2 regions of the Paenibacillus sp. FSL R7-0652 genome follow, and region 1 is predicted to be linked to the other one. Evidence: riboswitches for the same ligand, from Rfam matches in the RefSeq annotation. Region 1 holds a riboswitch; the other holds the start of a gene.

What was found. A riboswitch is a leader RNA that binds a small molecule or an ion and turns the genes downstream of it on or off. The one in region 1 is predicted to bind glycine.
Region 2: another riboswitch for glycine. It lies ahead of gcvT (glycine cleavage system aminomethyltransferase GcvT); the one in region 1 lies ahead of sdaAB (L-serine ammonia-lyase, iron-sulfur-dependent subunit beta).

What each region holds. Positions count from the first base shown of each region.
Region 1 is NZ_CP152001.1:527,128-543,253, forward strand. Features, by position in the region: gene MKY97_RS02535 (EAL domain-containing protein) at 1-618, shown strand, start outside; gene MKY97_RS02540 (methyl-accepting chemotaxis protein) at 801-2,900, shown strand; gene MKY97_RS02545 (arsenic transporter) at 3,071-4,363, shown strand; gene MKY97_RS02550 (phosphate ABC transporter substrate-binding protein PstS family protein) at 5,078-6,010, shown strand; gene pstC (phosphate ABC transporter permease subunit PstC) at 6,156-7,064, shown strand; gene pstA (phosphate ABC transporter permease PstA) at 7,067-7,954, shown strand; gene pstB (phosphate ABC transporter ATP-binding protein PstB) at 7,968-8,723, shown strand; gene MKY97_RS02570 (response regulator transcription factor) at 9,044-9,766, shown strand; gene MKY97_RS02575 (HAMP domain-containing sensor histidine kinase) at 9,763-11,259, shown strand; gene MKY97_RS02580 (sigma-E factor regulatory protein RseB domain-containing protein) at 11,276-12,367, shown strand; glycine riboswitch at 12,736-12,889, shown strand; gene sdaAB (L-serine ammonia-lyase, iron-sulfur-dependent subunit beta) at 12,997-13,686, shown strand; gene sdaAA (L-serine ammonia-lyase, iron-sulfur-dependent, subunit alpha) at 13,676-14,629, shown strand; gene MKY97_RS02595 (alpha-glycosidase) at 14,905-16,126, opposite strand, start outside.
Region 2 is NZ_CP152001.1:5,060,936-5,077,061, reverse strand. Features, by position in the region: gene gcvPB (aminomethyl-transferring glycine dehydrogenase subunit GcvPB) at 1-394, opposite strand, end outside; gene gcvPA (aminomethyl-transferring glycine dehydrogenase subunit GcvPA) at 481-1,836, opposite strand; gene gcvT (glycine cleavage system aminomethyltransferase GcvT) at 1,833-2,975, opposite strand; glycine riboswitch at 3,266-3,389, opposite strand; gene gcvH (glycine cleavage system protein GcvH) at 3,736-4,125, shown strand; gene MKY97_RS22190 (PTS mannitol transporter subunit IICB) at 4,569-6,014, shown strand; gene MKY97_RS22185 (BglG family transcription antiterminator) at 6,082-8,190, shown strand; gene MKY97_RS22180 (PTS sugar transporter subunit IIA) at 8,192-8,626, shown strand; gene MKY97_RS22175 (mannitol-1-phosphate 5-dehydrogenase) at 8,623-9,768, shown strand; gene MKY97_RS22170 (cysteine-rich CWC family protein) at 9,984-10,232, opposite strand; gene MKY97_RS22165 (DNA mismatch repair protein MutS) at 10,466-12,517, opposite strand; gene MKY97_RS22160 (helix-turn-helix domain-containing protein) at 13,050-15,386, shown strand; gene MKY97_RS22155 (ABC transporter permease subunit) at 15,691-16,126, shown strand, end outside.

The DNA.
Region 1 (16,126 bases):
GAATTGTTTGAAGTGGCACATGAAACGGGGCTGCACTCATTTCTGGACCGAACAGCTCGTATTAAGGCTATTGAAACCAGTGCGAGGCTCCTGCCTCGTGGTGTCAAACGTTTTGTTAACTTCCTGCCTTCCTCCATCTATAACCCCGAATACTGCCTGACACATACATTTGAGGCTATTGAACGCCTCTCACTGGACCCCAAGGACTTCGTCTTCGAGGTTGTGGAAACGGAACAGATTCAGCATCTGTCGACGCTGCAGCATATTTTTAAGGTTTATCGTGCTCATGGCATGTCGGTAGCATTGGATGATGTAGGTGCCGGGTATTCCACCATTGAGCTGATGAACCGGCTGGAGCCTGATTTTGTCAAAATTGACCGAAGCCTTATCGATCATTGTGATCAGGATCGCATCAAACAGCAGAAGATTGTGGACATTGTCCAGATGTCTAGTCAATTTGGCGGCAAAGTGCTTGCTGAAGGTATTGAACGGATCGAAGAATTTGATTTCTGTCGCTCGGTGGGAATTGAACTCGCGCAGGGCTATTATTTTGGGAAACCGGCAGCGTATCCTCCAGACGGGCCGTACTTGGGTGCATCGTATAAAGCTGTGAAATAAATCATGTTTTAACTTTATAGTACAGAACAGGCTGCTCCCAATAGGAAGCAGCCTGTTTGTCGTAAACCGCATTCTTATCAAATAAACCTCATTGTTAGCCGATATATAATATAAGCCAATAGAAGTTCAAAGTTTATACATAACAAAGAGAATGGCTTCATAAATACAAGGGGGAAAAACAAATGAACAAAATCCAGGAGCACAGACCTGAAAAAAGTGAGAAACCTGTCAAACCAGTCAAAGCAAAACCGAATATAAACAAAAAGAAGAGTAAAAAGAAGACTTTTGTCTGGAATATCAGAAATAAAATGCTCGTTTCGTTCCTGATCGTACTCTTGGTACCGAGTTTGGCGATTAGTATAGTGTCTTTGTATATCGCAGAAGATACGGTGCAGGGGCAGTTGAATGACAGTGCCGTGCAGAGTGTAAGTACGGCCAATAAAATAGTGGAAAGTCAGGTCAACAGCAAAATTTTTGACATTAATTTCTTCTCGGATTCACTCGAACCGACCTTGATCAAAGGAGAGAATGATAGTACTGAGCTTCAGGCCAAGCTCGCTCAGTATCTAGGGCTGCATCCAGATGCTCTTAATATTTTCGTAGGGACGAAGGATGGGGTCATGGTTCGCGGCAAGCCAACAGAGAGCAGTCTGCGAGGTGAAGCATATGATCCAAGAGAGCGGGATTGGTACAAGCTGGCGATGGAGAAGCCGGGTACAATTGCTGTTTCTCCAGTCACCCAAAATACAGACGGCACAGCCGTTGTGTTTATCTCTAGGACCTTAAAAGATCAATCCTCCGTGATAGGATTGTCACTGGACTTGACGAATCTGCAAGATCAGGCCTCTATCAAGGTCGGGAAAGAAGGATATGTTATTATCCTGGATGCCAACAAAAATGTTGTTGTTTCCCCTGTGCAGGAAGCAGGTACTAAAGAAGACAGTGCAGCTTTGGAACCGATGTACGAAAGTAAGGAAGGTCAATTCGACTATGTATACGAAGATCGCTCCAAAATGATGATTTTCTCTACCAATGAAGCCACTGGCTGGAAAATAGCAGGTACGATGTTCAAGAGCGAAGTCACCGACGCAAGCAAAGAAATTCGATTAGCTACACTCATCGTTCTTCTGGCTTCCGTATTTCTGGCTGTAATCTTTATTATCTGGTTTACTCGTTCGATGCTTCGTCCAATCAAGCGGCTTCAGGAATCAGCCCGTGCAGTGAGTAAAGGTGATCTGACCGTGAAGATGGATAGCAGACGTAAGGATGAGGTAGGTGAACTGGCGAAATACTTCGAACGTATGGTGGATAACTTACGGATGATGATTCTGGGCGTACAGGAAACGGCAGAGCAGGTATCCGCATCTTCGCAAGAGCTGTCTGCAAGTGCAGACCAGACAACTAAAGCTATTGAACATTCAACAATGGCTATTCAAGAGCTTGCTGAGGGTGCTGAGCAGCAGGTGAACAGTGTGAAGGACGGATCGGGACAGATGAGCCGGATGGCAGAGGATGTGCGTCTGATGTCAGAGCGCGTGCAATCCATTACAACAACAATGCGGGATACGTCGGGTGCAGCATCTTCAGGGAATAAAGCAGCGGGACAGGCTGTCGAACAGATGAACATCATCCAGGAGACTGTAGAGCAGTTAGGAAAAGTTGTTCAGTCCCTTAATACCCGTTCGGTTGAGATTGGCAGTATGGTTGACGTCATTGCTTCCATCTCCAAACAGACCAACCTGCTTGCCTTGAATGCGTCTATTGAAGCAGCCCGAGCAGGCGATGCAGGGCGTGGATTCGCAGTCGTGGCTGGTGAGGTGCGTAAGCTGGCTGAAGAATCCGGCAGTTCTGCAGCCCAGATTGGTGAACTTGTCCATAATATTCGTCAGGATATGGATTCGGCTCTGACAGCGATGAATGCAGCCCAAAGCCGGGTTGGTGATGGTATACAAGCTGTAAATACATCTGAACAATCTTTTGCTCAAATTCGTGAAGCTGTGGAAAATGCAGTCTATACGCTGGATGCATTGTCCGAAACGACAAAACAATTGGAGAGCGGTGCGTCTCATGTTGTTCGAACGATGACGGATATCTCGAACGTCACGCAAGAATCGGCGGCAAGCACCGAATCAGTATCTGCTTCTTCGCAGGAACAGCTTGCTTCCGTTGAGGAGATTGCGTCTTCTTCTGCTCATTTGAACAGCATGGCAGAACAGTTACAGGGACTGCTCGGTATGTTCAAAATGGTGGATGATCCTGCCAAAAACGACAACAAGTCTTGAATGTCGAAGGTCAATATCCTGTATTTGTAATATAGAAGAAAATAAAGATAGACAATCCTCCTGTGGGCCTGTATAAATATATCGTCTGGTTCTTACACGCAAGGCATGCGATGTATTTTAATTATGGAACGTCAATATAAACATGTTCAGTCAGGACAGCAGGAGGAACTATGGTATATGCAGCAATTTTAATATTTGTTTTGACGATCACGATGGTGATCTGGCAGCCTCGCGGCATTGGAATAGGTTGGAGTGCTTCAGGGGGAGCAATCCTGGCTCTGGCAGCCGGGGTAGTCACCCTGAATGACGCTTCGGATGTAGCTTCTATTGTATGGAATGCTACGCTGGCTTTTGTTGGTATTATTATGATTTCATTGATTTTGGACGAAACCGGGTTTTTCGAGTGGGCGGCCCTTCATATGGCAAGGCTGGCTGGAGGCAGCGGACGAAGGCTGTTCCTTTATTCCATTTTGCTGGGCGCGGCAGTGTCTGCCTTGTTTGCGAATGACGGTGCAGCGCTTATTCTGACACCGATCGTCCTGGCGATGGTTCGTGCGTTGAAGTTTGATGAGCGCATGGTACTGGCCTTTGTTATGGCGAGCGGATTCGTAGCGGATACCACTTCACTGCCGCTGGTCGTCAGCAATCTGGTAAACATTGTGTCTGCCGATTTCTTCGGCATTACATTTGTAGAGTATGCGGTGCGTATGATTGTGCCCAATCTGTTCTCGATTGCAGCGAGTACGGCGATGCTGTTTATGTTTTATCGCAAAAGCATTCCGCAGACTTACGATATCACCGCTGCCCGAGACCCGAAGGAAGCAATCCGTGATCCGCGTGTCTTCAAGATTGCCTGGTTTATGTTGGGTCTGCTGCTGGTCGCCTATGCTTCCAGTGAATTCCTCCCGATTCCCGTCTCCGTTATTGTAGGTGCGGTGGCGCTCTTATTCGGTATTCTTGCACGCAAGAGTGAAGCGGTAGATTTAAAGCGGGTGGTCAAAGAAGCACCTTGGTCCATCGTTGTCTTCTCGGTGGGCATGTATATTGTAGTATACGGTCTGCGTAATGCCGGGTTAACAGATCACCTGAGCAGCTGGCTGGATGCTGTAGCGAATTATGGTCTGCTTGCTGCATCACTGGGTATGGGACTGATGGCTGCTGTATTATCATCCGTGATGAACAACCTGCCAACAGTGTTAATCAATCTGCTTGCCATTCAGGGGACGCATACAGAGGGGATCTTAAGAGAGGCTATGATCTATGCCAATGTGATTGGTTCCGATCTGGGTCCGAAGATGACACCGATCGGATCACTGGCCACCCTGCTGTGGCTGCATGTATTGTCACGCAAAGGCGTGAAGATTACGTGGGGATATTACTTCAAGGCAGGCATCATCCTGACGGTTCCAACGTTGTTGATTACGTTGGCAGGACTAGCATTATGGCTGTGGATTTTAGGGTGAAGATATCGAGTTTATAATTTATAAGATAGTTATGATTCAAAGGGCTGTTTTCATCAGATGTGTTAAACACATCCGTTGAGACGGCCTTTTTTGCTTTTGTTCATATCTTTTCTCGGGACGAACCTTGTTTGAGTCAGGACTTCCATTGCTGCCACCCATAGCTGGAATCAAAGCTTTTGGAATTCCAACGAAGTGATCAAGTGCAGGAGACGGAATCGATTCTGTAGAAGCGAAGCGCTCGCCTTTGTCTCGGAATGTTTACATATGAAAAATAAAATCCATAACGATTTGGAGACAACAGCGATCGGAAGAATGATCCGTAACCGAAACGCCCAGCACGGAGTACTCTTTCCCCTGCCCCTCCCTTTTGGATGGGGAATCAAATGTTTTAGAAACAGATGAGCGCTGACGCAGCGGAGGCAACAGAACGATTGTGGAAAAGCGAAGCGCTCGCCTTTATCCCCGGATATAATCCTCTACATTATTAATCCAATATATTCGGGGATAACAGCGATTGAAACAACGTCCGTTCCCGAAGCGGCTGCCAGCAATCAAAAATATGTTTCGTATTTTATCCCCATTCATATTTTTAACATTGCGTTTACAAAACATTGATTTTCAGATGACATACCGAAATTACAATGATTAAAGAGTTGATGGTGATCACACAAATTCACAAAACGCCATCACTACATTGGGGGAGGAAAACAAAACATGTTTAAAAAGTTGCCGTTTATTTTGATGACCTTAACGTTCGTACTGGTGCTTGCAGCATGCGGATCGAAAAACGACGCAGGTACGACAAATGGAGCCGCAAGCAGTGGATCAGGAGAAGGTGCTGCTGCTGAACTCAGCGGTAACATTCTGGCTGTTGGATCAACAGCACTGCAGCCTCTGGTAGAGCAAGCTGGACAAAAATTTATGGCAGTTGATGAATATAAGAACGTAATGGTTCAAGTACAAGGTGGCGGTAGTGGTACGGGCCTGACACAGGTTTCCGAAGGACAAGCCACAATCGGTAACTCTGACGTTTTTGCAGAAGAGAAGTTGAAAGACGAAGCGAAAGCTAAAGAACTGGTTGATCACCAAGTAGCAGTCGTAGCCATCGCACCCGTAAGCAACAAAGATGCAGGTGTAACGGATCTGACGAAAGAACAACTGGTTGATATTTTCTCCGGTAAAATCAAGAACTGGAAAGATGTTGGCGGTAAAGACCAAGCCATCGTCATTGTTAACCGTCCAGGCAGCTCCGGTACACGTGCAACGTTTGAGAACTTTGCGCTTGGAACGAAAGTAGAAGATATTCAAGGTTCAATTCAAGAGGATTCTTCCGGTACAGTTAAGAAACTTGTAGCTGAAACGCCAGGAGCAATTGGTTATTTGGCTCTGTCTTACCTGGATGACAGCCTGCAAGTTCTGAAATATGGTGGTGTTGAAGCTACAGTCGAGAACGTAGAAGCAGGAACATATCCGGTATGGGCTTATCAGCACATGTATACAAAAGGTGAGCCGGATGCGGCAACAAAAGCATTCCTCGACTATATGCTCAGTGATGAAATCCAACAAAAAGACGTTAAGGATCTGGGCTACATTCCGGTATCCGGCATGAAAGTAAAACGCGATGCAGCAGGTAATGTGACTCAGTAACACGCTTTGGACTTGCGCATACAGCGAAAGAGGCGGACCCATGTCCTGCCTCTTTACGCGGTTTGCTGAATAACTTTCCCATATTTTGCACTAATTCCACTATAGAAGGATGGTTGTTATGGAACAGACCGAAGGGGGAACGGTGATGAACAGCAAGTTGAAACCACGCCGGCCCTTGAGAGAGAAACATTACTGGGAAGAGTGGACGGGACGGATTTATACGTCGATATGTGTCGTGTTCCTGATCGTTGTCATGTTTTCCATCGTATATTTTGTGGCATCCAAAGGGTTATCGACCTTTTTCCAGGATGGCATCAGTCTGCGTGAATTTTTATTCGGCAAAACATGGAATCCGGCAGGTGAGCCTGCAGTATATGGTGCATTGCCGTTTATCACGGGTTCATTCACAACCACCCTGCTGGCAGCTTTAATTGCAAGTCCACTTAGTCTGTGTGCAGCACTCTTTATGACAGAGATTGTACCCGGTAAAGGTAAAAAGATTTTGCAGCCTGCGATTGAATTGCTCTCCGGTATTCCGTCTGTTGTATACGGATTTATCGGTCTGAGTGTAATCGTTCCTATGCTGCGCAGTATTTTCGGAGGAGCCGGCATCGGAATTGCAGCCGGATGTCTGGTTCTATCCGTGATGATTCTGCCTACCGTAACCAGCATTATGGCTGATGCGCTGTCAGCTCTACCCAAAGGTCTGCGTGAATCTTCTTATGCGCTCGGTGCCACACGATGGCAGACGATCTATCGCGTAATCATTCCGACAGTACTTCCCGCTTTGCTGACAGGTATTGTTCTCGGTATGGCTCGGGCGTTCGGTGAGGCTTTGGCAGTACAGATGGTTATCGGTAATGCGCCGCATGTACCGCAATCCCTGCTCGAATCCGCTTCAACATTAACAAGTGTAATCACCCTGAGTATGGGTAATACCACGATGGGTTCTGTTCATAACAATGCATTGTGGAGCATGGCGCTTGTCCTGCTGGTAATGACCTTTGTCTTTGTCATTCTGGTTCGCCTGCTTGAAAGGAGGAACCGGGTATGAGAATGAAGCCAAAAACAGCGGATAAAATTGCAACAGTTGTCATCGTAATTCTGGCTCTCTTCATTGTTGTGCTTTTGCTCGGTTTACTCGGATTTATTCTGTTCCGGGGCATTGGACAGATCAACTGGCACTTCCTGACGAGTGCACCGCAATTGCTCAAAGGCGGCGGCGGTATCGGACCGCAGCTCTTTAACTCTGTATTTTTGCTCGTTCTAACATTGATTATTACGATCCCGCTCGGCTGGGGCGGAGGTATTTATATGGCGGAATACGCCAAACCGGGGCGGATTACAAGTTTCATTCGTCTGGTTGTCGAAGTATTGTCATCCTTCCCGTCGATCGTTATCGGTTTGTTTGGACTTTTGCTGATCGTCAATACGTTTGGCCTTGGTTTCTCCCTGTTATCGGGTGCAATGGCACTGGCCATATTTAACCTGCCGCTGATGGTCCGTACGACGGAGCAGGCCTTCCGGGCTGTTCCTAAAGAGCAGAAAGAAGCAGGGCTTGCCCTAGGTTTGTCCAAATGGAAAATCATTACGTCCATCCTGCTGCCTGTGGCACTGCCGAGCTTGATCACAGGGACCATTCTGGCCTCTGGCCGGATCTTTGGTGAAGCCGCAGCGCTGATGTTTACTGCGGGTATGAGCAGTCCGCCGCTGGACTTTACGGATTGGAATCCGACAAGCCCAAGGTCACCGATTAACCCGCTGCGCCCTGCGGAAACACTAGCGGTGCATATCTGGAAAGTCAACAGTGAAGGCATTGGGCCGGATTCCAAAGAAATCGCAGCAGGTGCTTCTGCCGTGCTGGTCATTCTGGTATTGGCTTTCAATCTGAGTGCACGCTGGATCGGCCGGGTGGTTTACCGCCGGATGACAGCTTCGAAATAAGGAGGAACCCTACATGGCCATACCATTTGGTACGGAACAGTTAAGCATATATTATGGGCATTTTCAGGCCGTGAAACAGATCAGCCTGACTTTTCCCGAAGCCAGTGTAACGGCCCTGATTGGGCCGTCCGGATGCGGTAAATCAACATTTCTCCGTTCATTGAACCGGATGAATGATGAGATTGCCGGTTCACGCACGGAGGGACACATCTGGATGGATGGTAACGATCTGAATGAGCCGGGTACGGATGTGATCAAACTTCGTCAGAAGATCGGCATGGTGTGGCAGAAGCCAAACCCTTTTCATAAGTCCATTTACAACAATATCGCATTTGGCCCCCGCTATCGCGGTACGAAGAGTAAAAAGGATTTGGATGAAATTGTGGAAAAAAGCTTGCGCCGCGCCGCGCTCTGGGATGAGGTCAAGGACAGGCTGCATGAGTCAGCCTTGGCACTCTCGGGTGGTCAGCAGCAGCGTCTCTGCATCGCACGCGCGCTGTCTGTTGACCCACAGATTCTGCTGCTTGACGAGCCAGCGTCCGCTCTTGACCCGGTATCGACGGGTAAGGTCGAGGAACTGATCTCGGAGCTGAAGCAGGAGCTGCGGATCGTTATTGTCACCCATAACATGCAGCAGGCGGCACGCATCTCGGATTATACGGCTTATTTTTATCTCGGCAGTCTGGTTGAACATGGGGAAACAGAACATATCTTTACCAATCCGGACAACCGTCTGACGCAGGAATATATTATGGGTCGTTTTGGATAACATCATAAGAAGAAGACGGAACCCCTGGATCAATGCATCCGGGGGCTTTTTGTGAATTCTGAATACTTGGGATTGTTTGCCAGATGGGAGAGGCCGTGCTAGGATAAATAGAAATCAATTATGTTTATACGAGTTATGAAGAGGCATTGTGATGTGATGTACTGTTCGGGCGTCCTGAAGTTCAGGGGGCTCTTTTTTGTTTTGGGGTACGATCTAACAATTTGAGGTACGTACTGTACTGTAATTATAAAGAAAGTATAAACTTTGCGGAATCATACGTATTCTTCGCTACACTTTAGTCATGGGAGGATGAAAGTGCAATGACAGACAAGGATAACATACTGCTGGTAGAAGATGACCCGGAAATTGCCCGTATTCTGATGGACCATCTGCGCCGTGAAGGGTATGCAGTGACCTGGGCGTCAAGCGGACTGGAGAGCTGGGAAGATTTCAAAAACGGACAGTATCATCTTGTACTGCTGGATCTGATGCTGCCGGAGATGGACGGATTTACAGTGTGTAAACATGTCAGGTTAATCAGCGATGTTCCGGTATTGATCATGAGTGCTCGTACGCAGGAGGAAAGCAAGCTGAAAGGTCTCGGCCTGGGCGCGGATGATTATATTACCAAACCTTTCAGTCTGGCGGAACTTACGGCTCGGATCGAAGCCCATCTAAACAGATATCGGCGGTATCAAGGGGGCCGCTCCGGTTCTCCATCCAATTCTGTTCTTCTGCAATACAATGATGGATTGACGCTTCACCCGTTAAATCAACAGGTGAAACTGCACGGTGAGGAACTGCAGCTCACGGGAAAAGAAGGAGCACTGCTGCTTCTTCTGGCTTCACATCCAAATCGGGCTTTCACGAAAACAGAAATTTACGAACATGTGTGGGGTCAATCGGCTGAAGGAAGCTCCAGCACAGTTACCGTGCACATCAAAAGTTTGCGAGCAAAACTGGGAGACGAGCCGCACCAGCCGCGCTGGATTCAAACCGTATGGGGAAGTGGTTATCGTTTTATCGGGGAGCGGGTCGAATGAGGCTGAAATATTGGCTGATGCTTGCTTTCCTGATTGTCATGCTGCTGCCTGTGGCAGCAGGCTGGGCCTTGTTTTCCTTATACAATTATTATGAGAATCAGCGTGCAGTAGGGGAGTATGTGGAGTTGACCGAACGCCTTGCTCCGATAGAGAAGGTGCTGAATGATCCAACGCTGTACTCACTGCAATCCCCGGGGCGTAATCAAACTCTATCTGCCCTTGCCAGCGAACAGCTGAGTTTCAATCTATATCTGCCCTCTGGTATTCGGGTCTACACTTCTGGCGGAAATGCTTGGTCAACAAGTGGATATACAGTAAGAAGCTCTGAATTATATCGGAACCTGTATAACCTGCAGATGCGCCATCGCACGTTTTCGCTGAAAAAACCGGTCTGGAATCAAGGGGAACTGGCAGGAATTTATGAAATAACGATGCTGCGTCAAGCTTGGCTGGAAGGATTATCGATTCGAACAATCTGGGTGATCAGCGGGGCAGTTGTATTCTTTGTTATCTTGTACGGAACGGTGTTGTGGTTGTTATCCCGCAAGCTTTTCTTCCCTATGAAGATGTTGATGAACAGGATGGACGCGTTTGCCCGTGGAGAAAGACCGGATGAGATAAGGGGCGGCGTTCGCAGTGACGAAATGGGTATGTTGTTACAGCAATTTGATGCAATGCAGCAGACCATCAGAGAGTCTCAGATGGAAGTGGAGAAGCAGCAAAAAGAAAAAGAGATGATTGTGGCTTCTCTGTCTCATGACCTAAAGACACCTCTGATGTCGATCAGTGCTTACGCGGAAGCACTCAGTATGGATACAGGCTCCAAACGATTAGAAAGACAGGAATATAAAGAGGTTATTGCTCGAAATGTGGAGCGTATGAAACGGATGATAGGAGAGCTTGAAACGTATACAGCACTAGGTTCTGGTGATTCAGAGCTGGCTATGGTTGAGGTAGAAGGAGAAGAGTTCTTCGAAATGCTGCTTGGCAGTTACAGAGAACTTGCGGAACGTGAAAACTACAATATGCGGATGTCTGTACGTACAAGTCACGATTACCGGGTTCATCCTGAATCACTGATGCGTCTGACTGATAATCTGGTGCATAATGCGCTTCGCTACACTCCGCCCCAAGGGAGTATCGGGCTCGCTGTAATTGATTCCGAAGCGGAACTGCCCGGATGGGTCGATCCATCCCTGGGCGCGGAACTGGATGCGTACAGAACCGGAGCAGCACTGATAGTCGTGCACAATGAAGGCCCTCCTATTCCGGCAGAACAGCTCGAGCGGATTTTTGAGCCGTACGTTCAATATCACAAAGAGCAGATGGGCGGTTATGCAGGAGGCTCTGGATTAGGATTAAGCATAGCGAGAAGAATCGCATTAAAACACGGAGGGGATATACGTATGTGGTCCTCTGAACAATACGGTACTGCAGCTGCTTGCCGATTGCCGGAAAGAAGGAACCCGGATGAAACACTGGATATAATCTAAGGAAGGATGATGATTTATGATTAAAAACGGATGGAAGTTGATAGGGGCAGTCTTGATCGCAGGTTCACTATTTGCAGGTTGTGCAGAAAAGGAGCTGCTTGGTATGTCAGGGGATGACATGATTGAAAAAATTATTACTGCCGAGTCGGAGCCGGCGTCCTACTATGCAGAAGGTGTGTTAAAGATGTGGACGGATGAGAAGATTACGAACACCATAAAGGTGAAGGAATGGGTAGATGGAAAAACAGGACAGCAGCGGGTTGAGACAGATGATAATGGAAATGTAAGCTCTGCTGTTCATAACGGATCAGAGGTTCTGATCTATGAGAAAGAGGCAAAAACTGCATTTTCAATGGATTCATCCGCGTTCCAGCAGGAGCCTAACCAAACCCAGAAGCAGATGCTGGTAGATCAGCTGGAGCGGATGCGTGATACGCATAACGTGAAGATGCTGGGTCAAGAGAAGCTTCAAGGTCAAGAGGTGGTCCATATTGAACTAACGCCGAAGGACGAGAATTCACTGTCCATTTCGTCCGAGTATTGGATAAACCCCAAAAAGTGGATGATTGTCAAAGCGACCAGTACGTATGGGGATACCAGATCAGAAGTTCTGTATGACCGGATTGATTACAATCCCGAGTTCACGGACGAAACGTTCAAGCTGGACATTCCGGCAGATGTGGAAGTGAAAAAAATGAATGATGTGATGAATAACAAAGAGGTATCTCTCGAAGAGGCAGAGAAGGCCGTTGGAGGGGCTTTCCTGCAGTACGTTGGTCAAGATATGGAATTGTCCAGAATTGAGCTGACTTCGTCCATGGGTGAGCACGGCCGGGATGAGGTGACGTTATACTATGTGAAAGATAACAAGCCGGAGATCAGTATGACTGTATTCACAGCACCAGAGGAAAACGTAGATGAGGACCTGCTGCCAGAGGAAAAGAAGGTAAGTATTCGCGATACGGAAGGTTCGTATATGTCTATCATCCGCAACTTGTCATGGAGTGAGAAGGGCATGCGTTACTCGATCATGGGTGAGAATGATTCATGGACAGTGGAGAAACTGCAGGCATGGGCAGAAGCTCTTCAGATTCCGAAAGCAAAGTAAGTCGTATTCCGGGTATGAAAGATATGGAACAAGCATCGAACAATCCTAATGAAAAGCGCATATAATATAGAGAAAAATGAAGTGCTTTGAGATTACGTCACTTTTGTTGACATATGCAGTGCGTCATATTACTCTGTATATGATTGAATGAATGCCAACACTTGAAATTTCGTAATGAAATAAAAGAATACAGCGAATGATAACGAGCGGGAGAGACCTGAGCGGGCTGATTCAATATGTTACCAATCGATATGCTGCATACAGCAGATGCCGAAACTGGAATGTATAGGCAGGCTTAAGGCACCGAAGGAGCAAGCGATTATGCACCCGGCATAATCGTTAATCTCTCAGGTAAATGTACCATCGTTGGACGCAGCTCTGGAGAGTGCGCGAAAGAAGCGCCACCCAAGGGGTATATGATTCTTCAGCCGGCGAACAGACGTGTACTGGAATGTACTTGATCCTGTTCTGCCCGGTGCTGTGATCATGAAACTCTCAGGTATCAAGGACAGAGAGAGGGCTAACGGCCTTCTTCTGTCCTTTTTTATTGTCATCATTCAGTAGATCAAGGAACATAGTGGCGGGTATTGTCTGAATGACGATGACGAAACTAATTGGAGGGTTATAAGGTGCGATTTAAAGATGTTTTTTCAATTATCGGTCCGTCGATGACAGGGCCATCCAGTTCACATACAGCCGGTGCCGCAAGACTGGGCCGAATTGCGTGTCAATGGTTGGGCTGTACGCCAGAACGTGCAAGGCTTACCCTGTATGGTTCATTTGCAGATACCTACCAAGGGCACGGGACTGATCTCGCACTGATCGGGGGCCTGCTCGATTATGCTACAGATGATCCTCGCATTCCCGATGCAGAGCAGTATGCGGCTGAAGCGGGTATGGAGGTAGAATTCTACACGAGTGGTCTGCCGGCTCCTCATCCGAACACGGTCAAAATTGAACTATGGCACGGTGATCGGGAATGCTCTTTAAAGGGGGCTTCCATTGGTGGAGGCAGTGTATCTGTACATGCATTGAACGACTTTCGTGTACAGATCAGCGGGGAGTTTCCGACACTGGTCCTGCGTCATGCGGATAAGGCAGGAGTGCTCGCATCTGTGACATCAACGATCAGCTCCTCCGGCGTGAATATCGGATACATGCAGGTGGACCGGAAGGCGCGCGATGGTGAAGCTTTAACGGCGATGGAAATGGATGCACCTCCGAGTGAAGAGGTTTTGAAGAAACTCCGTTCACTGGATCATGTGCTGGATATTCGTGTGATTGATCTGAAGAGAGGGGTTGACCCGAATGCGATTTAAACATTTGCATGAGTTAAACTCAATCTGCACAGCGGAGTCCAAAACGATTGCGCAGCTGATGATTGAAGAGCAGGTGCAGGAGACGAACACACCGGAAGCAGACGTGGTGAAGCAGATGTCGGAGTACTATCAGGTAATGAAGGAAGCCGTTCGCAAAGGTCTTACAGAAGATACAACCTCGCGCAGTGGACTGACAGGTGGAGACGGGAAAAAGATGGCCGAATATATTCGCCAAGGGGAAACATGTTCTGGTGATGCCTCTGCCCTTGCTATGGCTTATGCATTGTGCGTATCTGAAGTGAATGCTTCAATGGGACGTATCGTGGCTACGCCAACGGCGGGATCTTGCGGTATCATTCCGGGGGTGTTCATCAGTTCGCAGGAGCGTTTCGGCTGGACTGATGAACACTTGGTGAATGGACTGTTCTGTGCCGGAGCCATCGGATATGTGATTGCCAACAATTCATTTATTTCCGGTGCGGAAGGCGGCTGTCAGGCAGAGGTTGGTTCTGCGATTGGCATGGCTGCCGGTGCGATGGTGGAGCTGAGAGGCGGTAAACCGGAGCAGGTCGTGCATGCCGTTGGATTGGCTTTAAAAAATACATTGGGCCTCATCTGTGATCCCGTAGCCGGGCTTGTTGAAATTCCGTGCATCGTTCGTAACGGACTTGGAGCCGTTACGGCACTGGCTGCGGCTGACATGGCGCTCGCTGGTGTTCGCAGTGCCATCCCGTCTGATGAAGTTATCGATGTCATGCTGGAGGTGGGCAGCGCTATGCCAAGCCGTCATCGCGAGACAGCGCAGGGCGGGCTGGCCCAGACACCAACGGGTCGTAAAATGATGGAGAAGCTGGCTAAACCCAAGGCGAAGCGTGCAGAATCTGAAGAGACAGCTGGTACGGCACATAAGGCGTCAGAAACATCAGAAACCGCTTCTGAGTAAGATCACCAATACGTTTAAAGGTCATTGATCGATAAGATGTGTCCGAATCGTGCCTGACTATAGGCAGCCGCGTGAACAGCCGATGAACGATCAGCTGTTCACCTTTGTTTGATTGAAATTAAACATTTCAGTACCTTATAATCCGAGAAAGCGTGCCGGACCCTGAAAGTTCAGGATCCCGCACGCTTTCTTGGAGTTGGCGATCAAACGTGTACAGAATTCAAATGCGTGATCTGAATGATCTTACACCTGCAGGTTTTGACCTGCTCACTCTTCTAGGTATTCTCTAACTCGGTACGCATCACCGCATATCCGTAGGCAGGGAGTTCTATGGCAAGTACACCATCTTCCAGGGCAGTCCGGTGGCTGCCTTCAAACAGCTCGGTCCATGGCTGATCCCCTGCTTCCAGTTCAACGATGGCTGTTTCCTCCGAACGGTTGAACAGAATCAGAATGCGCTCCTCGTCACTTTGCCGCTCCATTACAAGCTGGCTGCCTCCTGCCTTGGCCTGCAGGAAACGAACGGTTCCCGCAGCGCGCAGTGCAGGATGAGCATGACGCAGGGCAATCAGCTTGTGATAAAAGCTAAACAGCTCCCGATCCTGCTTTGCTTCGTCCCATTCCATACATTTGCGGCATCCCGGATCATGTTCACCGTCCAGCCCGATCTCGTCACCGTAATAGATACAAGGAGCTCCCATATAACTGAACTGGAACAATGCAGCCAGCTTCATCTTGCGCTGATCACCCTCGCACAGGGTTAACAGCCGCGGAGTGTCGTGACTGTCCAGCAAATTGAATGCGACCTCGCTTGCCTGAAGCGGGTATCTTGATAACTGGCGGCCGATCGAGTTGGCAAATTGTTCAGCGTGCATTTTATCTTCAACGAAGAATCCATTCACAGCAGCGGTAAACGGATAGTTCATCGCAGCATCGAACTGGTCGCCCTGCAGCCAGGCAGAAGATTCATTCCATATTTCTCCCAGAATATAAGCATCCGGGTTGGCTGTTTTGACAACGCGGCGGAAATCCCGCCAAAAGGCATCGTCTACTTCGTCTGCTACGTCAAGACGCCAGCCGTCTGTGCCAACTTCCTTGATCCAATATTCGGCTACCTCCAGCAAATATGCCTTTACATCCGGATTCTCCGTATTCAACTTGGGCATATGTGCTTCGAATCCGAATGTCTCATAGGTTGGAATGCCATCCTTCACGTCTAACGGGAACTCGTGAATATGGAACCAGTCTTTGTATTTAGATGCGGCACCATGCTTCTGTACGTCGAGGAACGGAGCAAATGTTTTGCCGGAATGGTTAAACACGGCATCCAGCAGTATACGGATACCACGTTCATGGCACATCTTTACCAATCGTTTGATGGTATCCGCATCACCGAAATGACGGTCTACGCGCAGATAGTCCTCGGTATCGTATTTATGATTGGTCCTCGCTTCAAAAATTGGGGTGAAATAGATCGCATTGATACCTAAGTCGCTA
Region 2 (16,126 bases), 2.1 Mb from region 1:
CACCTTGAAGGCTGGATTCATGCTGATACGGATGTATTTTGGCAAAACCGCTGTATCGTGCTACATCTTCGTTAATCTTGGGATTGTATTTCATCGTACAGGAACCGAGCGGGTAAAATCCGTTATCTACCCCGAAGTTGCGGCGGGACAATGCAGTGTAGTGACGAATGACGTCAACTTCAAACACTTCGGGCAGGGCCGCCGCTTGGGAGCGAAGCATTTCCCGGGGAATCAGCGTATCAGCTTCCTGACGGGGAACATCACATTCAGGCAGGGAATAAGCCACGCGCCCAGGGCTGCTCAGCTCGAAAATCAATGTCTGCTCGGGAGCGTCAGATGGCGTTGACGGCACGGCTTGGGAACTGCCCGTGCTTTCAGGAGCTTGTGAGTCCATGCCATTCTGATGATTCACTGCCTGACTTGTTTTAGGCGTTTCAGATAAGCCGCCGTCAGCCGCTGCTTTTGTGGTCGTATTTTGAGTCACAGTGATCCCTCCAATGCACGTGCGAATTCGTCAATCTCTTCTTTGCTGCGTCTTTCAGTAACCGCGATGAGCATATGTCCCGCAAGCTCCGGGTACTCTCGGCCCAGTTCATATCCTCCGATGAAGCCGGCCTTCAGCAGTTTCAGCTGGAGGGCATCCAGATCCAACCCTTCAGGAAGCTGAATGACGAATTCGTTAAAAGTAGGAGCAGTAAAAGTCAGGTTCACGCCTGGAATGGCTTTAAGCGTATTCCGTGCATAGTGACTCTTCTGCAGATTAAGATCGGCGACATCAATCATGCCCTGTCTCCCCATGGTGGACATATAGACCGAAGCACTGAGCGCCAGCAGCGCCTGGTTCGAGCAGATGTTGGATGTCGCCTTTTCGCGGCGGATATGCTGCTCGCGGGCCTGCAGTGTCAGGACGAAGCCGCGTTTGCCGTTACGGTCAGTCGTCTGGCCGACGATCCGGCCGGGAATCCGGCGCATGTGAGCCTGAGACACGGCGAAGTATCCGCAAGTCGGTCCGCCGAGCGAAGCGGCGATCCCAAGGGGCTGCGCATCGCCTACAACGATGTCGGCACCCAGCTTGCCTGGAGCTTCCAGCAAACCAAGCGACAGCGGGTTGGCGCTGACCACGAGCAGGCCTTTGTGCGCATGCACAAGGTCGGCGGCCATTTTTACATTTTCCACAGCACCGAAGAAGTTGGGACTCTGAATCATCACTGCAGCGGTATCATCCGAGATGGCTGCCTGCAGAGCATCCCAGTCCGTCACACCGTCCTTATAATCAATCTCGACAATCTCCAAGCTCAAGCCATGCGCATAAGCCTGCAGTACCTGACGGGATTCGGGATGAACGGTGCGGGATACGATCAGCTGTTTGCGGCGTGTGGCTGCTGCAGCCAGATTGCCTGCTTCTGCAAATGCCGTTGCACCGTCGTACATGCTGGCATTCGCCACGGCCATGCCTGTCAGCTCACAGATATAGGATTGAAATTCAAAGATCGCCTGCAGCTCTCCTTGACTGATCTCGGGCTGATAAGGGGTATAGGCAGTGTAGAATTCTGATCGGGAAATGACATGGTTGATGACAGAAGGGATGTGATGGTCATAAATCCCTGCGCCAAGGAAACTGGCATGTGTCTCAAAGTTGGCATTGGAGCCAGCCTGCTTCGACATATGGCGTGTTAATGCGTATTCGTCCAGCTTGGAGGAGACAGGCAGCTCGCCCTGATAACGAATCTCTTGCGGGATATCCTTGAACAGATCTTCGAGCGTATCCACACCGATTGTGTCGAGCATCGCGCTCTGGTCCTGTTCAGTCATGGGAATGTAGCGGTGCTTGCTCATGCTTGTTCAGCTCCTTGGATGGGGGTCTTTGACGGACGCGGCCGTTTATGAAAAGGGGTTCTGACGACCTCGGCTTTGAGCTTCTTGCCGCGAATCTCGATTTCCAGTGGTGTACCGAGTACAGCATATTTGCTGTCAATCAAGGCGAGGCCGAGATTACGCTTCAATGTTGGTGACTGCGTGCCGGTTGTGACTTCGCCAATCTGTATCCCATCGGCATAGATCGGATAGTGCGGCCTCGGGATACCGCGTTCCAGCACCTCAATGCCAACCAGCTTGCGGGCAGGACCGTCCTTTTTCTGCTGTAACAAAGCTTCATGTCCGGTAAAAGGCCCGGTCTCAAGTTTCACAAACATGCCTAAACCAGCCTCGAGTGGAGAGATCGTTGGAGACAGCTCCTGACCATACAATGGCAGCTTGGCTTCAAAACGCAGCGTATCACGTGCGCCCAGACCGGCCGGGATTAATCCCGAATCAGCACCTGCTTCCATCAGCCCGTTCCAGATGACAGCAGCCTGTTCAGCTTTGACATACAGTTCAAACCCATCTTCACCGGTATATCCAGTGCGTGACAGCAGCAGTTTGACTCCGCATACCTCGGCATTTTGGATAAAGCGGAACGGTTCAATGGAGTTTGCATCTGTATTTGTGGCTGTAACCTTGCTTATAATCTCGGCGGACAGTGGACCTTGAAGTGCCAGCAGGGCCGTTTGCTCCGAATCATTAGTCATGTTCACACCAGGAACGATATGTTCCTGCAGCCATGCCCAATCCTTGTCGATATTGGAGGCATTAACAACCAGCATGTAGTGCTTCTCTGCGAGTTTATAGATAAGCAGGTCATCTACGACACCGCCATCCGGATAACACATCAAGGTATACTGTGCCTGACCTGGTACAATTGCAGTCACATCATTCGTCATCATGCTTTGTAAAAAGGCTTCTGCCTGTTCGCCGGTTACAGTGAATTCGCCCATATGGGACACATCAAACAGACCGGCACGCTCACGCACTGCCTCATGCTCTTTCTGAATGCCGCTGAACTGCACCGGCAGTTCCCAGCCTCCAAAATCAATGCAGCGTACACCTTCATACTGCGCATATAGGGGGAACAGTGGGGTTCTCAACAAATCGGACATCTAATCACCTCGTCATAGGCCGCATTCGGGCCGAGTATCGTGAAATGTACGTAAGTATTTGATCCATAGATTATGAAAAAAACGGCCAAGGCAGTCGATTCTTGCTTCCTGTGTTTCTTTTTTGGGGAAAAAGGAAAAGGACAGGCCAAAGAACCGGCATGCCTTATAGCACGCTGTATTCTTAGGCTCTGTCCCTTGTACCTGAGAGTTACCCCGCCGTGTATTCAGGCAGGTTTCCCCTTGGGTGATCATAACGTCCATACCGGACGATTAGATGCTCTCCAGAGTTGCGTCCTGTAAAAGTCCTTTTGCCTGAGAGATTCACCTCCGCTTGTCGGCAGGTTTACTCCTTCGGCGCCGCTTTGTGTACATCCCCGAAACGGGCGTACAGGCAGTCTCTCCCTTTACATTCATCCGCGGTTCGTACGTAGTTCTAATGGACTTCAGTTGCTCCTTTCATTAAAACGTGAATCTGATGGCGATGTCAAGAACAATATCATGCAATTTATTTCAAATACGAATATTTTATATTGAGAATAACTTAATGTTCGTTTATTTTAGAAGAGTGCGCTTACTATGTTAATATTCACCATTATATGTAGAAAGAGTGCTGCTTTGTTACAAGAGTTAAGGCAAGGATTTCAAATAAATTGTGAGCTATCTTGACATTTGAATCCGAAATATCTTACGCTGTTGTTTGGGGAAAAGGTGAAGGTCAAAGATCGCATGCACTCATTAATGAAAAGCGAGGCGGATATCGATGAGCGAATTAAGAAGTGATTTCCTTTACAGTGAAGAGCACGAATGGGTGCAGACCGTAGGGGAGGATACCGTACGTATCGGCATTACCGAGTTCGCGCAGCATCAGCTGGGTGATATTGTGTTTGTTGAACTGCCTGATCTTGAAGCGAATGTTAAAGCAGAAGACAGCATCGGTACCATTGAATCGGTAAAAACAGTGTCAGACCTGTTTTCGCCAGTCAGCGGTACAATTATTGCAGTCAATGAAGCACTGCAGGACTCGCCTGAACTGGTAAACAGCTCTCCTTATGAAGAAGGCTGGATGATTGAAATTCGTGTTGATGGCGATGTATCCGCTGCTTTATCTGGACTGCTGAATTCAGATGCATACCGTAAACACATCGAGTAGAAGATGAGTTTTTATTGAATTGGTTTGTTTGTACTTATTAACATATACGTCATCACATAATCATAGAAAGAGTTGTTCTCCAGACCTGCGTAAGCTGTTCAGCTTATGCAGGTTTTTTAGTGTTTTTTCGGGTGGATCGGGAGGGGAATCCAGCAGCAGCTGCTTAGATTCAGAATGAAATAACGGTAACAGAAGAAGCAATTATGTCTCTTTGTGAGCTGTATATGAACAAAAACATTAGCAGTTAAACCCTTACATATCAAAGGTTTAAACAGATATTCCAAAATAAAAACGATTACATAATCTAATGCTGTCATCATTGTTCATGACGAAAGTACGCTTTCATTTGATTGAACAGGAGAGGTTTCTCGCTTAGGATTACAGCAGGGATAAGTGATAGCCCTTTCATATGAATAACGACTTGATTCAAGGAGGATAAACCAATGAGCAATTTGGACCAAACGTCCAATTCCAAAGGTGGGTTACGTGTCGGCGTGCAGCGTTTTGGACGATTCCTGAGCGGCATGGTCATGCCTAATATGGGAGCGTTTATCGCTTGGGGATTAATTACTGCCATGTTTATTAAAACAGGATGGTTCCCAAATGAGACATTAGAGCAGCTTGTAGGCCCCATGATTAATTATTTGCTGCCGCTCTTGATCGGTTACACCGGAGGTACAATGGTGCATGGAACACGGGGCGGGGTCGTCGGGGCGATTATGACCATCGGTGTAATTGTGGGTAGTGACATTCCAATGTTTCTCGGGGCCATGATTGCGGGGCCATTCGGGGCATGGGTGATCAAGAAGTTCGACAAATCGGTTGAGGGCAGAATTAGAGCCGGCTTTGAAATGCTGGTCAACAATTTCTCGGCAGGAATCATCGGCGGTATCTTAGGCATCATCGCTTTGTTAGGTATCGGACCTGCCGTGGAGGCGATCAGTAAAGTATTGTCTGCAGGCGTACAAGGTTTGATGAATCTGGGCATGCTGCCGCTGGTCAATCTGATCATCGAACCGGGTAAAGTGCTGTTCCTGAATAATGCGATTAACCATGGAATTCTGACACCGATCGCTACGGATCAGGCCAGAGAATTAGGTCAGTCAGTGCTTTACATGCTGGAGTCTAATCCAGGACCGGGGCTGGGGATTTTGCTGGCATACTGCTTCTTCGGACGCGGCATGGCAAGGTCATCTGCACCTGGTGCGGTAGTGATTCATTTCTTCGGCGGGATTCACGAAATTTATTTTCCATACATCCTGATGAGGCCGATTCTGATTTTGGCTGCCATCGCTGGAGGTGTAGCGGGTACATTAACTTTTATGCTGACAGGAGCAGGCTTGGTATCGGCACCTTCGCCGGGAAGTATCATCGCTTATTTCCTTTTGACACCAAAAGGGGGGTACATCCCGATGCTCGCAGGGGTTATCGTGGCAGCCCTTGTTTCCTTCCTGATCGCATCGCTGCTGCTCAAAACGGGCAAACAGAAGGATGAAGATCTGGATGCGGCATCCAGCCGGATGAAAGACATGAAGAGTCAAGGAAATACAGCAAATGCGGCCATTACATCGGGTAACCGTGAAGCGGACACAGCAGCAGCTTCGACTGTAAAAACGGATGTGAGCAAGATTGTTTTCTCCTGTGACGCCGGAATGGGTTCAAGTGCGATGGGGGCTTCGATTCTTCGCAAAAAGATGAAAGCCGAAGGCATCGACGTTACCGTAATCAATACGGCGATCAGTGAAATTCCACAGGATGCAGATGTTGTTATTACACAAAAAACATTAACAGATCGAGCGCGTACAGTTGCGCCGAATGCAGAGCATATATCCATTGACAACTTCCTAAAAAGCCCGGAATACGATGCGCTTGTTGAACGTTTGAAGTAAGCAGGAAACAACCTGCAATCCAGCTTCAAACCGGGCCAGCCGTTTTCCAAGAGCCGGAGGCTGAGACATGAGTATTACCAAAAGACAACGTGAAATTGTGGAATTCCTGCTGGAACATCCCCATGAGGTCACAGCCGGCGAAATCGCCGTTGAAGTAAAAGTGAGCACCCGTACGGTTCATCGTGAGCTGTTAATGATTGAGCAGTGGCTTGAACCGCTCGGAATGCGATTGGAAAAAAAGTCGGGAACCGGAATCCGTATTGATTCCGGTTCAGATGACCTCAGTACACTGCGTCAGCAGCTGGAAGGTCATGAATATATAGAATTTACGCCGGAGGAGCGTAAGCTCTTCATGCTCTGCATCCTGCTGGATGAGGCCGAGCCGGTCAAGCTGCTGGCACTAGCTTCCGATCTGAAAGTGACCGTGTCCACGGTCACCAATGATCTGGATGATCTGGAGTCACGCATACAGCAGGCAGGGTTGAGGCTTGTTCGAAGGCGAGGGTACGGCGTCAAAATTACCGGAAGTGAAGCGATTTATCGCAGAGCCATTGCAGCACTTGCGATAGAAGTTCTGGATGAGTCGGACCTTTTTGGCAGACAGCCTGATCAAAGCAGCTCCATTGTTAACCAGAAGCTTCTCAGCATGATTGGTCACGGTGATGTGCTTACGATTGAGAATGCCTTATGGCAGCCGGATATTGAATGGCTCGAGAAGATACCTGAACGGCAGTATATGAAGCTGCTCATCCAGTTATCAGCAGCGGTCGTTCGCATTCGTAAAGGTTTTAGTATAGGACGCTCCTTGTCAGGACCAAGAATGAATGCAGCTGCTGGTCAATCGGCGGAGCAGGTTGAACCGCGAGTACCTGGTTTTATGGCTTCCCGTTTGTGCAGCGTATTATCCTCGCAGCTTGAAGTGTCGTTCTCCGAGGAGGAGCAGGCTTATTTTCATCAATTACTGGTGGACACGGAGCAGCTGCTTCATTCTTCGCGTCTGCTGCCGATTGATGATCTGATTTTGATGGACAGAGTGCATTCACTTATAGATCAGATGCAGGAAAGAACAGATTATGCCTTCCAAGAGGATCGCTTACTTCGAGAAGGATTAATTGCACATATGGTGCCTGTGATGGAAAGGCTTGAGGGACATCAGGTCATTCGTAATCCGCTGCTGCAGCAGATTCGCAAAGATTATGACCTTCTTTTCGAACAAGTCAAAAAGTCAGTGCTGCAGGCCTGGCCCGGAGCAGATGTTCCGGATGAAGAGATCGGTTTTCTCGTCATGCATTTTGGGGCATCGATCGAACGGCTGCGTGCTTTAAAGCAGGAAATCCGGGCGATTATCGTGTGCAGCAGCGGCATTGGTTCCTCGCGCATGCTGTCCAGCCGGCTGTCCAAAGAGTTTCCCGAAATCCGGATTATAGACAGCGTCTCTTGGTACGAAGCTGCTCGAATGCCAGCCGAAGAATACGATCTTGTTCTATCCACCGTCGATTTGCCAATGGAGGAAGAGCAGTATTATAAGGTCAGTCCGCTTCTGACTGCAGAAGAGAGTGAACGGCTCCGGCATTTTATTAAGACAAGAACATTACGGCGACAGCATCACAAAGCGCATGCTGGCAGGAGGAACGAGACAGCGGAGCGTTATTCGGACTCTGACGGCATGGAAGCGACACTGCTTGAAATCGTGCGTATTATTGGTCAATTTCAGGTGTATGCACTGGACAATGCTCATCTTGATTTTGCCCAAAGTGTGCTTGCCATGTGTACGTCTGCTCATCGATCGGGTGTATTGAAAGACCCAGGAGAGGTTGCCAAGCTGCTTGAGGTGCGTGAGGCGATGGGAAGTCAGAAGATCCCCGGTACTCGGCTGGCCCTGTTTCATACACGGAGTGAGAGCATCTACAGGCCATCCATCCATCTGTTCCAGCTGGAGGAACCGCTGCTTCGGACCATGGATGATCCGGAGGGAGTGAGCGAAGTACTGCTGATGCTTGGTCCAAAGGCATTGTCGAAGGAAAGTCTGGAGGTTCTCAGCGAGATTAGCGCACTGCTGCTGCAGGAAGAGATGGTTTCGCTGCTGGGCAGGGGAAACAGGGATGATATCATTCACTACCTGTCTCGGGAACTGGTTGGATTTTATCGCAGTAAAAATGAAATGGGAGGGCAATAAGATGAGTATGTTAACAACAGACAAAGTCATCATGAACGCGACGGCTCAGGATAAATACGAGGCAATTCGCATGGCAGGACAGATGTTGAAGGATGCTGGACATATTACGGCAGAGTATATTGACAAAATGCTGGAGCGTGAAGAGATTGTATCCACTTATGTTGGTAACGGACTCGCCATTCCTCACGGTACGAAAGAGTCCAAAGCTTTCATTCTCTCTACCGGAATATCGGTGATTCAGTTCCCGCAGGGGGTTGATTTTGGAGAGGAAAAAGCATATATGGTGATCGGTATCGCAGCTCAAGGCGGAGAACACATGGAGATCCTGACGAGTATTGCGGTGATCTGTGCCGAAGAAGAAAATATGGAAGCGCTGCGTCATGCAAAAACAGCATCAGAAGTCATTACGATTCTGGAAAGTGAAATGGAGTTATGAAGGCTCTACACTTTGGTGCAGGCAATATTGGACGTGGATTTATCGGCTTGATTTTGTCCCGTGCCGGATATGCGGTGACGTTCTCGGATGTGAATCAGGAACTGGTGAATGCTCTTCAGCAGCGTGGTGAGTATACTGTCGAGCTTGCTAACGAGAATAAGGATCAGGAGATGGTATCCGGAGTAAAGGCAATTGATGGACGTGAACTCCAGACCGTCGCTGAGACAGTGGTTGAAGCTGATCTGATTACAACCGCAGTGGGAGTAACTGTGCTGAAGCGCATTGCTCCAGGCATTGCCGAAGGTCTGGAGCAAAGAAGACGTGCAGGTCCTGTGCAAAAGCCGCTGCATATCATCGCTTGTGAAAATGCGATCGGTGGAAGCGCGCAGCTGAAAGATCATGTATATGCTTTGCTGGATGAGCAGGCACGGGCGTTTGCCGATCAATATGTTTATTTTCCGAATTCAGCCGTTGACCGGATTGTGCCGATTCAGAATCATGAGGACCCGCTGCATGTTCAAGTAGAGCCTTTTTATGAGTGGGTAGTGGATCGCTCCCAGATGGCGCCTGCTTTTAAACCTATAGATGGTATTATCTATGTGGAGGATCTGGAACCCTACATTGAGCGTAAACTGTTTACCGTAAATACGGGTCACTGCGCTGCGGCATACATCGGTTATGTGAACGGATATGATACGATACAAAAGGCCATTACCGATGAAAACGTGAAATCGGTTGTCTACGGGATACTGCAGGAAACAGGCCGCGTGCTGGTGAAACGATTTGGCTTCAACCCCGAAGAACATGAGCAGTATATTGTGAAAATATTGGGGCGGTTCGTTAATCCTTATCTGACCGATGAGGTAACTCGTGTAGGACGCTCGCCGATCCGCAAGCTGTCTCCGAACGACCGGCTTGTCCGCCCGGCACTTCTGGCGCATGCGGAAGGCATGGAGGTGACTTATCTGGCTAAGGCCATGGCGGCAGCGTGCAGATTCAATGCGGCTGATGATCATGAGGCTGTCGAGCTGCAGAGCATGATTCGGGAAAAAGGTGTCACGGCTGCGCTGCAGCACTACACCTCCCTGGATGAGGGACATCCGGTGTTGGTGGAAGCGGTAAAGCAGTACCATCAGATGTAATTCCAGCGTCACAGATTGTGATATTACAGATTATGGATCCGTAAGGGGATACAGGTTTAAAATGCGCAGCAGTCAGATCTTAATTATCTGTTTATATAGAATTATAGATATACGGATTTAATCATGGATCAATGAATATATGATGAAAAAGAGCGAATGATTGCGGCAGCTGTATTAAAACGAATGGCTTTCAACAGAGCGGTTTGTCACCACAGTTAGGTCTGTTCGCGAACGAAGCTGTCCAAACAACGCTGGCAGATGCATGATTTACGACGCTGTTCAGCTGGAATACGCTCAAACACACCTTCTGGGAATGAAGCATGATTGCACCAGCATTCCGAATGCGGCTTACCAGCGGCGTAGGCGCAGCCGTTGCGATCCCCGCAGAGTGGACAGACAAGTACATGGACTGGTTTACTTTGATGGCTGCCTTGTTGGTTATATACGCTCGTTTGCTCAGGCATGGTCTGTTCCCCTCCTTCATATGTTCAATCTGGACGACGATAATCAGATGTGTTCAGTATACCAGACATAAGCATCAAACCAATACTGTTATAGACGTATGCGCGAATGCAGCCAGGTTTTTAGATATACCACCGTATCAAGACTTCATCGTAAAAGCAGCTAATCATATGCTCGATCTCATCTTATAGAATCAGCCTAAATGATACATCCATTTAGGCTGATTCGTGTTATTTCATTCTTCCGGTGGCAGTTCAATCTGCAGACCTTCGACATGTTTGCGTCCCATCAGTTTTCGCTTTTTACGGTTTTCCTTACTTTCGAATACGATGTCCAGATCATATTGTTCTGGATACAGCATATCAGCGGAGATGTGCAGCCTCAGGCGTTTCTTGTGAATCTTGACTTTGCGCCCCCGAATCATAACCCCGATCTGACCTCGGTTGTCCTCTTCATCACTTACAATGCCGGCTTGATCCAGATAGGCTGCATAAACACGATCCCCTTTACGAAATGCCCGAACTGGGACTGGTGCCGTGTTCGCGTCGGAAGACGTATCTTCCGTAGGAGTGCTGTGTCCTTTAGAAGCATCGGTAACTCCCTCAGGCACAGCACATTCCTTTGGAGCTTTAAGCTTATTAGAATTATCCTGCTGTATACTGGCGGGGTTAGGATTGGTTATTTCGTCGTTATTCTGTGACTGTACCTCTTTCTGTTCGGTTTGCAGGCGATTTTTGCTCCAACGTTGATCTGCTGCAGCCTTCGAACGATCGATGATATGCTTGGGCATGCCGAGCTTCAGTGCGATGGAATAAGCGTAGCTCTCCCCGGCTTCCCCGATTCGAAGGCGATACAGGGGCTGCAGGGAGACGGTATCAAACTCCATACGTGCATTTTCAAAACCTGGTGTGGCTGCCGCAAAATGCTTGATTTCTCCGAAATGCGTTGTAGCTGCAACCGTGGCTCCGCGGCTGTGAAGTTCCTCCAGCATGGCGATCGAGAGCCCAACGCCTTCTCCAGGATCTGTGCCTGATGCCATCTCGTCAATCAGGACAAGCGTAGAAGAATTTGCCTGTTCCAGTATTGCAATCATATTCCGAATATGTGCGGAGAATGTGCTGAGAGCCTGTTCAAGACTTTGACCATCCCCAATATCCACGGCGATTTGCTCATACACAGCCATTTCACCGCCTTCGTCTACAGGAACCAGCAGTCCGGATTGCATCATTAGCGTGAGCAGCCCCAGTGTCTTGAGAGCAGCGGTTTTGCCGCCTGTGTTCGGACCCGTAATGATAAGTGATGAATAAGAGTATCCAATGGAAAAATCAAGTGGAACCATCGACGCCCCCATCAGGGGGTGTTTCGCTCGCCGCAGGTTAACCCTGCCGCTGCTGTTAACACGTACGGATCGCCCGTCTATGGCCGCTGCATACTTGGCTTTTGCAAATAGAAAATCCAATATGCCGACGGTTTCCGTATTAAGTGAAATCTCGCGGCTGTAAGATTCAGTCAGAGAAGTCAGGTCACCAAGGATTTTCATCTCTTCTCTCGATTCCTCAGCTTGCAATAGAGTCAGTTCCATCTGCAGACCTGCCAGCTCGGCGGGTTCAATATATACGGTTTGGCCGCTGCCCGATTCATCGAGTACACTGCCTTTGACATGTTTGCGGAATTCTTTTTTGATGGGCAGTACGGTCCTTCCATTACGCTGGCTGACGACCTGCTCCTGCATAATCGAACGGTGTCTGCTAATTAAAGCATCCAGTCTGCGCTTCATCCGTTCCTCATTCACACTTATTTTTTTACGGATTCGGACGAGTTCTTTGCTGGCTTGATCCTGTATGCGTCCGCTGTGGATACAGCGTTCGATCTCGCCTCGCAGGGTGTCGATGAGCATCATGGAAGATGAATATCGACTGACAACCGGAGCGATGCCGGATTTGCTCTCCATATACTTCATGAGCTGCGCACAACTGCGGATAAATTGGGCGAGATGACTGAAGTCACGTTCACTGAACAGATATCCGGTACCGAGCAGATCGATGATATTTTCCATGCCCTCCAGTGAAGGGATCGGCACACTTGCCCCAAAACGGACAAGAGCCGCCGCTTCTGCGGTTTCGTCCAATCGCATCTGAATCAGATGAGCATCGTTCATCGGTTTGAGTTCCCCTGCGTAACGTTTGCCCAGATAGGAAAGGGCATAGTCTGCAATGTTTTTTTGAATATGATGGAAGCCAAGAGTGGTTAAGGTTTGTTCGTTTGAACTCTTGATATCTGTCGCCATGTTATGGTTGTTGTTCACGTCTAAATCTCTCCTTCATGTAAAATGTTTTTTTGCTTTATTGAAAAATATTCCTCATTGAAAACACAAAAAGGGCGGAGAATGAACAAACGTCATTCTCCGCCCTGTACGTATGGGAAAGCAGAGTCCATATAGGGTCTATACCAAAAAAATCCGCGCTGAACACAGCGCGGAAATAGACCCGGACATAGGCAATCCCGGAGGCGATGTTTGATTCCGCTGTTCTTAACTAAGTACAGGGATCTGGCGCATCATGAAATACACATATGCCATATGGGCACAAGCGTCATGAAAGGCCATACTCCTGAATATGAAACTTGATTAGTTAAGAACGCTCACCGACATCAAAATCTCTCCTTCGACCTGAGGAATTATAGTAGTAATATAAACTGGAAATCACTTCAAGTCAATGGTTCAGAATAAAGATGTAGACTTGATTAAGAATGGGTTTTAAAATAACAATAGTAATTTAATCCAATGAAAGCGATTTTATTAGAAAAGGGAGATGCTCTGCTTGCCTAAATATTTACTGCGTCTGCTCTGCTTTACGATGATTCTTGGGGCCCTGCCGGTCATTGTGATTGGTTCCGTTTCCTATACGATTGCTTCGCGTGATATCGAACAGAAGGTGCGGGAGAGCAATCTTCAAATATTACATCAGACCCAGATGCGAGTGGAACAGGTATTACGAAGCTTACAGCTGTCCGCGATCCAGTACGTCAATTCACCCTTGGTGCTGCGGTCAATGAAGCAGCCGCTTGACAGCAGCGAATTTCAGGAAATTCGTGATCTGACATCTGGGTTCAACAACCTGCAGGCCGTGACAAGCATCGATCAGGCTTACCTCGTGAATCTTGATGAGGACTGGGTCGTATCCATGCGTTCATTTGGCAGGCTGAATGACTTCAGCATTCGAGACCGGATCGGAACTTATCTTACATACACCAACAGTTTGTTCTGGGTGACTCAAAATAAAAGTTCATCCAAAGAGAGTGTACCTGTATCGGCAGGCATGGGAGAGGCTTTAACAGAACAGGCGCCAGCCATGATCTCTTCTGATAATGTAGTCAGCATGGTTTTTAAAATTCCAATGGTTCCGACAAACGTTAAACCCAAGGGGTTTCTTGTCATCGATATTGCAGATGCCGAGCTGAGCAGCTTTTTGAGTCGAAATCCGAATTCAGGTGATCTGTATGTTCTGGACAAGGATCAAAGATATTTTTTAAATGACACGAATTATGGAAATAAATACGACCTGCTGAACAAAGATATTCAGGAGACGGTTCGGACGACAGGGGAAGCACAAGGTTTTTTCAGTGCAGAAGTGGAGGACAAACCCGTAGCCGTCAGCTATAGGCAGTCGCCGCTAAATGGCTGGTTATATGTATCGGTTGTATCCCTTGGCCAGATCACAGCCCAGTCGCAAAAAATTGCCGTGGTCACCGGGGTGGCCACGTTGATTATGTTATGTGTCACAGGGCTTGTAGCGATATACGGCAGCCGGCGCATGTATTCACCGATCTCAAGACTGCTGCAGTTTACGAAAGCGCTGGATTCACCGCTTCCTCCATCAGGACGCCGTCAGGATGAGTTCATCTATATCGAAGAACGATTATCGACACTGTTTAGTTCAGAAAAAACGATGCGTGAGCAGATGAAAGGGCAGCATGTCCACCTTCAGGAGTTTTTTATGACCAAGCTGCTGACAGGCAGGATATCGGAAGAGGACTTCAGATACCAGAGCGACGTGTACGATTTTCCGACGGGTTGGTCCCATCTGGGTGTACTGATGCTGCAGATCGATACACTTGAAGGCACGAGGTATGAGGAACAGGACCGGGATTTGCTGCTGTTTGCGGTCAACAACATGGTCGGTGAGCTGCTGCCTTCTGCAATCCGGTTTACACCTGTCATGCTGGATGATGCGCAGGTTACTGTACTTGCTTCTGAACTGGACGATGAAGTGCAGCTGAAGGAGTGGATGCATACACAGGCGGATTGGATTCGTGAACGAATCGTAACATATCTGAACCTGCCGGTAAGCATAGGCATTAGCCGGGCATACTCCCGCATTGGAGATACGCCTAGAGCGTATCAGGAGAGCAGGCAGGCTCTGCAGGGAAGAGTCAGCCTGGGCAGCCGTATCATTTTACACTACGAGGATATCCAGCCAAGAGGTCAGATGGAAGCTGCGCTGTATACGCAGCTGCGAATGATCGAAGATCAATTGGCCTCTGCACTCAAACAGGGGGACGAAGAGAAAACAGATACCTATTTCACACAATATTTAGGGCTGCTTGCGGACAAGAAACTTCATTTCAGTGAGTATCCGGTCATCATGGTACAGCTGTTGTCACGAGTATATCAATTGGTTCAGGAGCAGGGCGGGGATGTGGCGGAAGTGCTGGGAGAGAAGGCTTCCATGGCCTATCTGCTCAAGCTGTCTACTTTAGACGAGATGACGAACTGGTTCCGCAAGCGATTATTTCGGCCTGTGATTCGTTTTTGGAAAGAGCAGGAGGAGTCACAGTACATGAATATCGCCCGCCGGATGATTCGACTGATTGAAGAGCGGTATGACCGGGACCTGTCACTGGAGGCCTGTGCGGAAGAACTGAACTTCCATCCCGTCTATTTGAGCCGGGTATTCAAGAAGGAAGCAGGCGTTAATTTTACCGAATATCTTGCCGAGTACCGGATGGAAAAAGCCAAAACATGGCTGCAGACAACCGATCTGAAAATAGCGGAAATCGCCGAAAAATTAAATTATACGAACCCCACGGCATTTATCCGTACATTCCGCAAAATAACAGGAACAACTCCCGGCAAGTACCGGGAGCAGCAGCGATAGAGCAAAAAACCACATGGCCTGCTCTGCCCACCACGGCAGGCAGGCTTTTTGGCATTCGGCTTGAGGGTGTTCCAGACGAAGCGTCTGTTCAAAAGGCTGAGTTAAACCGGGAACATCCAGGTTAAAAGCGGTCCATTATGTGTAATATCCTGCACTCAGAAAACGCTGAAACCCTTGATAGCCAAAGGAAAACAAGAAGCTAAAACGAGATGATAGCCAGTGATTGCATTTATCCGCCACAATGGAGACATGAATTCAGGAAGTGATCTTTTGTAATCGTTTCCAACGTGGGGAGGAAGACACTATGAAAGCCGAAACGGCGGCTCGGACACGTCCCGCTGCCCGCAGTGACAAAAACCTGCTGTGGAGGGACATCATCAAAAATCGGTGGCTGTATATTATGCTGCTTCCGGGAGTGCTTTACTTTGTTATTTTTAAATACATACCGATGTATGGCATCACGATGGCTTTCCAGGATTATACGCCGTACAAAGGCATTCTGGGGAGCGATTGGGTAGGATTCAAACACTTCCAGCGTTTCTTTGGAGAACCGCAGTTCTGGACATTGTTCCGAAATACGTTTTTGCTTGCGATCTACAATCTGGTTTTCTTTTTTCCACTGCCAATCGTACTTGCCTTGATGATGAATGAGGTCCGGCGGGAGCGATTCAAACGATTCGTACAGACATTGGTTTACGTGCCGCACTTTGTTTCCTGGGTTGTTGTAGTCGGTGTGTTCT